2 linked regions of the Aliamphritea ceti genome follow. The protein of the gene in region 1 binds, or shares a complex with, the protein of each later gene. Links are inferred from orthologs where the notes say so. Each region holds a gene or a part of one and is shown in the gene's direction. Other genes may lie near its edges.

Region 1 (7,739 bases):
GCAGGTACTCATCCACTTCGAGGCTTTTTTGATCTTTGCTGACCAGGCCAATGTTATCAAGACCGAAACCGTGCAGGTTAGGTGTCCGGCCTGTTGCTATAAGTAGTTGATCGAATTCGATGCGGCGTTCAGTGCCCATGTGATTGCAGATCAGTGTATGTGTATTACTGTTGCTTTCAAAACGCACAGGGGAGTGCTCTGCGCATAGGTTGACACCGTCTTCCAGTAATCTGTTTTCGACGACGCGAGCCGCGTCCAGATCTTCATTAGTAAGTACTTGTGGCTTACGATACACCAGAGATACCTGGCTGCCTAAACGGGCAAAGCACTGACCTAATTCGCAACCAATGGCTCCAGCGCCTATGACAAGGAGGCGATCCGGGCGCTGCTGTAAGTTCCAGATGGTGTCTGATGTTAATGGTGTAAGGTTTTCGATACCGGGTATGTTGGGGATAGAAGGGCGGGCTCCTGTAGCTACAACAATGTTGCGTGTCGTAATTATCTTGCCATTAACTTCTACTTCCCATGGTGAGCGGATGGTTGCTTCACCGGTTTCGCAATCTACGCCCAGAGATTGGTAGCGTTCAACAGAATCATGAGGCTCAATGGTGGTAATAACCCGCTTGATTCTGGCCATAATGTCTGCGAAATCAAATTCTACTTCGGCCTTTTTGATACCAAGTTTGTTTGCGTCGCGTACGTCAGCAAGAAAGTGTGTGCTGCGGATTAGTGCTTTAGATGGAACGCATCCTGTATTCAGACAATCCCCGCCCATTTTATGCTTTTCTATCAAGGTTACTTTTGCTTTTGTAGCAGCGGCTATGTAAGACGTGATTAAACCGCCGGCACCGGCGCCAATAACCACCATGTTGGTGTCAAACTTCTTGGGCTTATTGAATTGCTTGTATTTCTGGCGTGCTTTTATACCGCCGACTATTGCTTTAGCTATCCATGGGAATATGCCAAGTAAGCAGAAAGACAGTATAAGCTCTGCCGATAAAATATCGCCTGCCTGTTCGATCGCACCGAGTTGAGTGCCGGCATTAACGAATACAGCTGTGCCGGGCAACATGCCAAGCTGGCTGACCCAGTAAAAGGTTCTGGCACGCATACCTGTTAGTCCCATTACCGGGTTGATAACAAAAAATGGTACCAGCGGCACAAGACGTAGCGTAAACAGATAAAACATGCCGTCTTTTGCTATGCCCTGGTTAATAGGCTCTATATGCGATTTAAATTTATTGGTGAGAGGTTCTCTCAGCAGGTAACGGGCAATAAGAAATGAGCAGGTAGCACCTATGGTGCTGGCGAAAGAAACCAGAATCAGGCCTGACAATAATCCGAATACGGCGCCGGCAACCAGCGTCATAACAGCTGCACCGGGTAGGGATAAGGCGGTGACACCTATATAGATAGCCATAAAGGCAAGGCCAGAAAGTAACAGGTTGCTGTCTACCCAAGTCTGCAGAGAGGACTGCTGTGACTTTATATAGCTAAGATTGAGGTAACTGCCTAAGTCGAAAATAAAGAATGCAATTACTACCAGTGCAAAGACTGCAACCAGCAGGCCTTTCTTCCAGTTCATGACGGTGTCCTTATAGATAAGAAAGCTGAGGATGCTTTCGATATGAGAGGGTTATCAGCCTGATGAGCTATGGTATTGATTTTTAAACCCGGCCACAAATACTGAGGTATGCTGCAGTGATGCCCTGAAACAAACCTGAAAAATTCGTGTGATTGAATTAGCTACGATGCTTTTATAATGATTTTTTGGCTAATTCTTGTTTTTGCTGGTTGTGAAGTAAACATATATGCGCGCCAGGCTTAGCTAACTGACTTATTTCTTTAAAAAAATCAAAAAGGGTGTTGACGCCAAAGGGGCTCATATATAATATGCGCACCACCTTGAGACGAGGCACTGACGCGGTAACGCGGAGGGCCGAAAGATCAGGGGTTCGGGAAGTTAAACGCCTGAAGCTCAATGGATAGAATGTTAGTTGTTCATAGAGTAAGCTTTTCCAATATGGGCCAATAGCTCAGCTGGATAGAGCACCGCCCTTCTAAGGCGGTGGTCGAGGGTTCGAATCCTTCTTGGCCCGCCAGTTTGGAAAAGTAAGTTATATGTTATGGTGGGCGTAGCTCAGTTGGTAGAGCTCCGGATTGTGATTCCGGCGGTCGTGGGTTCAAGCCCCATCGTCCACCCCATTGCATATAAGCGGACGTGGTGAAATTGGTAGACACGCTGGATTTAGGTTCCAGTGCCGCAAGGTGTGAGAGTTCGAGTCTCTCCGTCCGCACCATTTAGTAAGACTCCTCCTGTAGGGAATATGGTGGGCGTAGCTCAGTTGGTAGAGCTCCGGATTGTGATTCCGGCGGTCGTGGGTTCAAGCCCCATCGTCCACCCCAATTTCCTTTTCTTGTTTGTTGTATCTTCTCTGTATTACGATTTTAGATGCTGCCTTATGGCGGTTTTTTTATGTCTGCTGTTTACTGGCTATTTCAGTGCTTTTCACTTGACTATTCTTGCTGCTTGCCGGAAAATTCCCGCCTTTAGATATTCTGGCCCTGTTTGCGTTAGAGTGCTTTGGCTTCAAGAGCATGCAGGTTGTAAGTGATTTGATTTGTAACGATACAAATAATTTTTTTGTGAGGAATTCCATGCAAGTTTCTGTAGAAACGACTACTGGTCTAGAACGTCAAGTGACTGTTGTTGTACCGGCCGAGCGTGTAGACAATGATGTTGCTCAGCGTGTGCAGCAAACAGCCCGTACAGTACGTATTGACGGTTTCCGTCCTGGTAAGGTTCCGACCAAAGTAGTTAAGAAGCGCTACGGTAAAGGGATTCGTCAGGAAGTAATTGGTGAAGTTATTCAGGAAAGCTTCTACCAGGCAACTCAGCAGGAAAACCTGACACCTGCTGGCGGTCCAAATATTGAATTCAAAAATGATAAAGAAGGTGAAGAGTTCTCTTACACCGCTACTTTTGAAGTTTACCCAGAAATCGCATTGGCTGACTTCTCTGCTGCTGAAATCGAAAAGAACAGCGCTGAAGTAAAAGATGAAGATCTGGAGCAGATGATTGAAACTCTGCGTAAGCAGCAGTCTGACTGGGTTGCTGTAGAGCGTGCTGCTGCAGACGGCGATCAGGTTAAGATTGACTTTGAAGGTTTCATCGATGGTGAAGCGTTTGAAGGTGGTAAGGGCGAAGGTATGGATCTGGTACTGGGTTCCAATACTATGATCCCAGGTTTCGAAGCTGGTCTGGAAGGCGCTAAAGCCGGTGCAGATGTTGAGCTGAACGTAACTTTCCCTGATGACTACCAGTCTGAAGAGCTGAAAGGTAAAGCTGCAGTATTCAAAACGACTGTGCAGTCTGTTTCTGAGCAGCAGTTGCCAGAGCTTAACGAAGAGTTCTTCGCTAAGTTTGGTCTGGAAGAAAACAACGTTGATAGCTTCAAAGTTGAAGTTCGCAAGAACATGGAGCGTGAAGTTAAGCAAGCGCTGAAGAGCAAGCTGAAAGAAGCTGTTTTCGGTCAACTGGTTGAGCTGAACGCAATTGATGTTCCTGCCGCGCTGATTGATAACGAGATCGATGCTATGCGTCGTCAGGCTATTCAGCAGTTCGGTGGTGCAGAAGCGAACATCGATCCAGAAATGCTGCCTAAAGAAATGTTCCAGGCACAGTCTGAGCAGCGTGTAAAAGTTGGTTTGCTGGTTAACGAAGTAATCAAAGCAAACGAACTGACAGTTGATGATGAGCGTGTTAAGACTACAATTGACGAGCTGGCTGCTACTTATCAGGATCCACAGCAAGTTATTGACTGGTACAACAGCAATGAAGAAATGCTGGGTCAGGTTAAGAGCCTGGTGATGGAAGATCAGGTTCTGGATCTGCTACTGGATGCCGCTAAGGTAACAGACGTAGAACTGAGCTATGAAGACGCTATCAAGCCTGCTGAGCCAAAAGCACAGGACGAAGACGCAGAGGTTGAAGCAGAAGCATAATTGCCAACTGCTTGATTTGCGTTTATAAAATAACGGCTGTCGGCGTAAAGTCGGCCGCCGTTTTTGCTTTTCAGGGTGCTTTTATTTGGTTTGTAGGGCACCGAGTTCAGGATCAAAGGAGAGAATAGGTATGTCGCAAACTTATAACGGCCCAACAATGATCACCAGCAGCGGTCTGGTACCTATGGTTGTTGAGCAAACTGCTCGCGGCGAGCGTTCTTATGACATTTACTCCCGGTTACTTAAAGAACGCGTAATTTTTATGGTGGGTCAGGTCGAAGATCATATGGCTAACCTGGTCGTAGCTCAGTTACTGTTCCTGGAGTCTGAAAATCCTGATAAGGATATTCACCTGTACATTAACTCACCGGGTGGTTCTGTTACTGCCGGTTTGTCAATTTACGATACTATGCAGTTTATTAAGCCAGATGTAAGCACTATGTGTATTGGTCAGGCGGCTAGCATGGGGGCATTGCTTTTAACTGGTGGTGCTGCAGGTAAGCGTTACTGCTTGCCAAACTCTCGAATGATGATTCATCAGCCGCTGGGTGGCTATCAGGGCCAGGCAACTGATATTGAAATTCATACGAAAGAAATTCTGTCTATTCGTGAGCGCCTGAATGGTATTATGGCTCAGCATACGAATCAGGATCTGGAAGTGATTTCCCGCGACACTGATCGGGATAACTTTATGTCACCGCAAGCTGCGGTGGAGTATGGTTTGATTGATGCGGTGATGGAACGTCGCTAAACTTTTGAATGCTGATATTTGTCGTGTGCTACAGTTTTAGCACTTATTATGCGACATTAGAGGCTGCTCCAAAGTTGTGAACCGCTATAATTATCAGCATGGCGGAAGATATATATTAGATGGTGGTCAGCTTCAGCAATGGCCGCCTGAGGAAAGAGGTAGTTGAATGTCAGACGATATCAACGGCAAAGATAATGGCGATGACAGCAAAACGCTGTATTGCTCGTTCTGCGGTAAAGGTCAGGACGAAGTTAAAAAGCTGATTGCAGGTCCCTCGGTATTTATCTGTGATGAGTGTGTTGATCTGTGTAATGACATTATCACAGAAGAAACGCAGCAGATTAATGAAGATGTTGAGCAGAGCGATGATCTGCCAACACCTGCTGAAATTAAGCACAATCTGGACGAATATGTCATTGGTCAGGAACGTGCGAAAAAGGTTCTGTCTGTTGCGGTTTATAACCACTATAAACGGTTACGTTTTCAGCAAAATAATAATGGTGAAGTAGAGCTTGGCAAGAGTAATATCCTGCTGATAGGTCCTACTGGTAGTGGTAAAACATTACTTGCTCAAACGTTGGCGCGTATGCTTAACGTACCCTTCACCATTGCAGATGCTACTACGCTGACTGAAGCCGGTTATGTAGGTGAAGATGTTGAAAACATCATTCAGAAGCTGCTGCAAAAGTGTGATTACGATGTTGAGAAAGCTCAGTTGGGCATTGTCTACATTGATGAGATCGATAAGATTTCACGTAAGTCAGATAATCCTTCAATCACCCGTGACGTGTCCGGTGAAGGTGTTCAGCAGGCATTGCTTAAGCTGATTGAGGGTACTGTTGCTTCAGTGCCCCCGCAGGGTGGTCGTAAGCATCCTCAGCAGGAGTTTTTGCAGGTTGATACATCTAACATCCTGTTCATCTGTGGTGGTGCTTTTGCTGGTCTGGATCAGGTTATCCGTAGCCGTAGCGAAAAGAGCTCTATAGGTTTTAGTGCGACAGTTAGCAGTAAAGATGATGCTAAGAATGTTACTGATGTTCTACGTGATCTGGAAGCTGAAGATTTGGTGAAATACGGTCTGATTCCTGAGTTTGTTGGTCGTTTGCCAATGCTGGCAACACTGGCAGAGCTTGATGAAGGTGCGTTAATCCAGATTCTGACTGAGCCTAAAAACTCGCTGACTAAGCAGTATGGCGCTTTGTTCGATATGGAAGGTGCTGAGCTTGATTTCCGTGAGTCGGCCTTGCATGCGGTTGCTCAGAAGGCGCTGGCCCGTAAGACGGGTGCGCGTGGTCTTCGATCGATTCTGGAAGAGACTTTGTTGGATACCATGTATTCACTACCGTCTCAGGAAAATGTCAGTAAAGTTGTTATTGATGAAGGCGTCATTAGAGGTGAGTCTGAACCAATGATGATTTATGAAAATATTGAACAGCCTAAAGCTGCTGCTGAAGAGTGATTTTTTAGTCTAGGCAGAATCAGTGCTGATAAAAAGGGTAGCTAAGGCTACCCTTTTTTTATGCCTGTCTGTCAGAGCTAGGTCTTACTTGCTAAATATATAGACGTTCGTATTCAGTTATCTAAACTTTGCGTGAATGGGTGTATTTAAGTTGGCTTTTAGTGTGCATACAGGGTAGCGCTATACTTGGGTATTAAATGGTTGAGGGGCGGCGCTGTTTTAGCGCTGTGAATCTATGATGCGATTACTGATTAGAAATGTAATATTTCTTATGGTGGGCGTTTTGTTGGTTACAGCATCCAGGGCTACCCAGGTACCAGAAAGGATATCTGTGCAGGTACCCGGCGAAGAGTTCCTATGCAAGCTGGCGGACAGTGCTGATTATTTTATGCTGTATCAGCATCAGGTAAGTTACGAAGCTGCTGAGTTCAGGCATTACACCATGCTAAACGGTTTGACTGTCGTCGTAATGAATAAGCGAACGCTGAGATTTAACCGCTTATCGAATCTTGCCTTACTGTCTGTATCTACGTTGGATATTAATCTGCCTGCTGAAGCAAATCAGCTGATGCATGGAAGTTGTCATTTGGCAGGCTAAGTGCCTATTCTGTAATGGGTATAGCGGCTGGATATACTTTAGTCTATTGTATGTACCCGTAAATATTTCTTTATGTGTCTCTGCTATTTTCTGTTTGGCAGAATAACAATGATCTCTCGAATAAGGTGAGCTTAAGCTATTGGTTTTTAATTTAAAAACAGTGGCTTAAGCTGACTTTATTTTGAGGATTTACCATGCAAACAATCGTAATTGTAGGAGGAGGGGCCGGAGGCCTTGAGCTGGCAGCAAGCTTAGGTGGTCATTTAGGCAAGAAGAAGCAGGCGAAAATTATTCTCGTAGACCGTAATCCCAATCATATCTGGAAGCCATTGTTGCACGAAGTGGCAACGGGTTCGCTTGATATGAGTATTGATGGTGTTTCGTATCGTGCGCACAGTGGTCAGCATCATTACCAGTTTCAGCTGGGTACGATGACCGGTATGGATGCGTCTGCAAAGTGTATCCAGTTAGCTGCTGTCGATGATGAATACGGCGTGCAGGTCTTGCCGGAAAGAACTATTCGCTACGATACCCTGGTGATGGCTGTGGGCAGCGTTAGCAATGATTTTGGTACACCGGGTGTTGCTGAACATAGTTATTTTCTGGACTCTCATCAGCAGGCGGAGCGTTTCCAGCGTGGTTTACTTAATAGCTTTATGCGGATAAATCAGCAAGGCTCTGATAAGAAGCTCAGGTTAGCAATAGTAGGTGGTGGGGCTACAGGTGTTGAGCTCGCAGCAGAGCTGACGCACGTAGCTAATTTGCTAAAACAGTATGGCATGCCGGATATGTCTTCAAGCCGTCTGCAAGTGGATTTGCTTGAGGCTGGTCCAAGTATTCTACCGGCCTTGCCGCCAAGAATTTCCCAGGCAGCACGGCGGGAGCTGCAACGGCTTGGCATTATTGTGCATGAGAATACCCGGGTC
Region 2 (2,930 bases), 1.9 Mb from region 1 along the record:
ACCCACACGACATTCTGCGCATCAAGGGTGTTACCGAGCTGGCGAAATACATCAACACAGAAGTGCAGGATGTATACCGTCTGCAGGGTGTAGGCATCAATGACAAGCATATCGAAGTGATTGTGCGTCAGATGCTGCGTAAAGTTGAGATTACCGGTGGCGGCGATAGCAACTTTATTACTGGTGAGCAGGTTGAGTTCCACCACGTTGTGGAAGCTAACAAGCGCTTGGAAGCACAGGATAAAGTTCTGGCTAAGTTTGACCGCGTATTGCTGGGTATTACCAAGGCATCGCTGGCAACTGAGTCCTTTATCTCTGCAGCATCCTTCCAGGAAACTACTCGCGTACTGACCGAAGGGGCAGTGAGCGGTAAGAAAGACTACTTACGTGGTCTGAAAGAGAACGTTGTTGTGGGGCGTCTGATTCCGGCTGGTACCGGTCTGGCGTATCACAAAGAGCGTAAGCGTAAGTCAATGCAGGTTGAAGATAGCGTTACTGTAAGTGCAGAAGACGTTCAGCAGGCGCTGACTGAAGCGTTGAATCAGGCTGCAATGCCAGATTCAGAGTAAAAGTTTGGTCGAATATTGACCTGGTGGGCCGAGATTGAGTACAATCTCGGCCCTTTCGTGATGGGATAATAAAATCTCATCGTTTTATTGGTGCTTTTTTAAAGCGTGGAGTTTGCTTAATGGCAACTATTAACCAGTTGGTACGACAGCCACGCAAACGCAAAGCGGCTAAAAGTGATGTTCCTGCACTGCAGGCATGTCCTCAACGTCGTGGCGTTTGTACCCGTGTCTATACAACGACCCCTAAGAAACCGAACTCAGCATTACGTAAAGTATGTCGTGTTCGTCTGACTAACGGATTTGAAGTGACTTCCTACATTGGTGGTGAAGGTCACAACTTGCAGGAACACTCTGTTGTTCTGATCCGTGGCGGTCGTGTAAAAGATTTGCCGGGTGTTCGTTACCACACAGTACGTGGCGCACTGGATACCAGTGGCGTTAACGACCGTAAACAAGGTCGTTCTAAGTACGGTACCAAGCGTCCTAAGTCTTAATAGTTTTTTCGGGACAGCGAAGCCAGTCAAACCCTTTTAGGGTGCAAGCTACTTAGCTAGATCGCAAACACATAAGAGTAAGGTCAGGTATCCATTCCTGAAATAACCTGAAGACCTGATAAGGGGCTTATCATGCCAAGAAGAAGAGTTGCGGCAAAACGTGAGATTCTGCCGGATCCTAAGTTCGGAAACACAACACTGGCTAAATTCATCAACCACCTGATGATTAGCGGTAAGAAATCCGTAGCAGAAAAGATCGTATACGGTGCACTGGATAAAATTTCCGAGCGCACTAACGAAGATCCAATCGAAATGTTCAATAAGGCTCTGGAAGCTATCCAGCCAATGGTTGAGGTTAAGTCTCGCCGTGTTGGTGGTGCTACTTACCAGGTGCCTGTAGAAGTACGTCCTTCCCGTCGTAACGCTTTGGCGATGCGCTGGTTAGTTGACGCTTCTCGTAAGCGTGGTGAGAAGTCCATGGCTCTGCGTCTGGCTGGTGAAGTCGGTGATGCAGTTGAAGGTCGTGGCGCAGCGGTTAAGAAGCGTGAAGACGTTCACCGCATGGCTGAAGCTAACAAAGCATTCGCTCACTACCGCTTCTAAATATCTGAGGATTGTGTTGTGGCTCGTAAAACGCCTATCAAACGTTACCGTAACATTGGTATTTGCGCACACGTAGACGCGGGTAAAACCACGACTACTGAGCGCGTACTGTTCTACACGGGTCTTTCTCATAAGATCGGTGAAGTTCATGATGGTGCGGCAACCATGGACTGGATGGAGCAAGAGCAGGAGCGTGGTATTACCATTACTTCTGCGGCGACTACCTGTTTCTGGAAGGGCATGAATCAGCAGTTCGAAGACCACCGCATCAATATCATTGATACACCGGGGCACGTTGACTTCACGATTGAAGTTGAGCGTTCCCTGCGGGTATTAGATGGTGCTGTTGTGGTGCTGTGTGCGTCCTCTGGTGTGCAGCCTCAAACAGAAACTGTTTGGCGTCAGGCTAACAAGTATGAAGTTCCGCGGATGGTGTTCGTCAATAAGATGGACCGTATCGGCGCAGACTTTTATATGGTTGTTGACCAGCTTAAAGAACGTCTAGGCGCTAATGCTGTGCCAATTAATATGCCTATCGGTGCTGAAGAAGAATTTAAGGGTGTAGTTGACCTTGTTCGGATGAAAGCAATTCTCTGGAATGAAAGTGATCAGGGCATGTCCTATGATTTGGCTGATATTCCTGCGGATTTGCAGGCTAAAGCTGACGAGCTGCGTGAGCAGATGGTCGAAGCGGCAGCTGAAGCAACTGATGAGTTGATGGATAAGTACCTTGAAGAAGGTGAATTATCTAACGACGAGATTAAAGCTGGTTTGCGAGCCCGTACTCTTGATAACGATATTGTGCTGATGCAGTGCGGTTCGGCGTTCAAGAATAAGGGTGTGCAGGCAATGCTGGATGCTGTTATCGAATACATGCCATCTCCGGTCGAAGTAAAAGCGATTGAAGGTGCGGTAGATGACGAAGGTGAAGTGTTCGAAACCCGTGAGGCGGACGACGCGGCTCCTTTTGCGGCATTAGCGTTTAAGATCGCAACCGATCCTTTTGTAGGTACACTGACTTTTGTTCGGGTGTATTCCGGCGTTCTGGCTACCGGCGACAGTGTTGTTAACTCTGTTAAAGGTAAGAAAGAGCGTGTTGGTCGTATGGTGCAGATGCACTCCAATAACCGTGAAGAGATTAAAGAGGTTCGCGCAGGCGATATCGCTGCTCTGATCGGTATGAAGGATGTTACCACTGGTGACACCTTGTGTGATCCGGGCAAGAAAATTGTTCTGGAGCGCATGGAGTTTCCTGAGCCGGTTA

Evidence for each region.
Region 2: the proteins of tig (region 1) and rpsG are in contact, whole or in part, in a crystal structure (PDB 3GTY), measured with the Thermotoga maritima proteins. The link is inferred for Aliamphritea ceti from one-to-one orthologs. Residues at the interface, in WP_004081061.1 of Thermotoga maritima: Glu122, Val124, Val129, Leu130, Tyr133, Glu188, Gly259, Ile262, Tyr263, Glu266, Ser270, Glu273, Gln274, Glu277, Arg308, Gln311, Ile312, Ser315, Tyr316, Glu325, Arg329, Arg336, Leu363, Phe366, Trp367, Arg373, Leu377, Arg381, Leu384, Glu387; in WP_004081843.1 of Thermotoga maritima: Lys34, Lys52, Lys55, Glu59, Arg62, Gln63, Glu66, Asn67, Lys69, Val71, Arg95, Ala109, Lys110, Lys111, Gly112, Arg113, Pro114, Glu117, Glu121, Ile124, Ala125, Tyr127, Asn128, Asn129, Thr130, Gly131, Lys135, Asp139, Arg142, Met143.

Annotation. Positions count from the first base shown.
Region 1 is NZ_AP025282.1:2,916,874-2,924,612, reverse strand. The notes cover bases 1,874-4,831. They hold tig (trigger factor), read left to right. Parts: upstream 1,874-2,658; coding sequence 2,659-4,005; downstream 4,006-4,831. Other genes in these bases: clpP (ATP-dependent Clp endopeptidase proteolytic subunit ClpP), read left to right, coding at 4,136-4,756. Outside these bases: OCU49_RS13475 (dihydrolipoyl dehydrogenase family protein), read right to left, coding at 1-1,585; ATP-dependent Clp protease ATP-binding subunit ClpX, read left to right, coding at 4,923-6,215; OCU49_RS13435 (hypothetical protein), read left to right, coding at 6,547-6,813; OCU49_RS13430 (NAD(P)/FAD-dependent oxidoreductase), read left to right, coding at 7,008-7,739. UniProt on the Bacillus subtilis protein: Involved in protein export. Acts as a chaperone by maintaining the newly synthesized protein in an open conformation. Functions as a peptidyl-prolyl cis-trans isomerase.
Region 2 is NZ_AP025282.1:4,779,388-4,782,317, reverse strand. It holds rpsG (30S ribosomal protein S7), read left to right. Parts: upstream 1-1,195; coding sequence 1,196-1,666; downstream 1,667-2,930. Other genes in the region: fusA (elongation factor G), read left to right, coding at 1,685-2,930; rpsL (30S ribosomal protein S12), read left to right, coding at 689-1,063; rpoC (DNA-directed RNA polymerase subunit beta'), read left to right, coding at 1-569.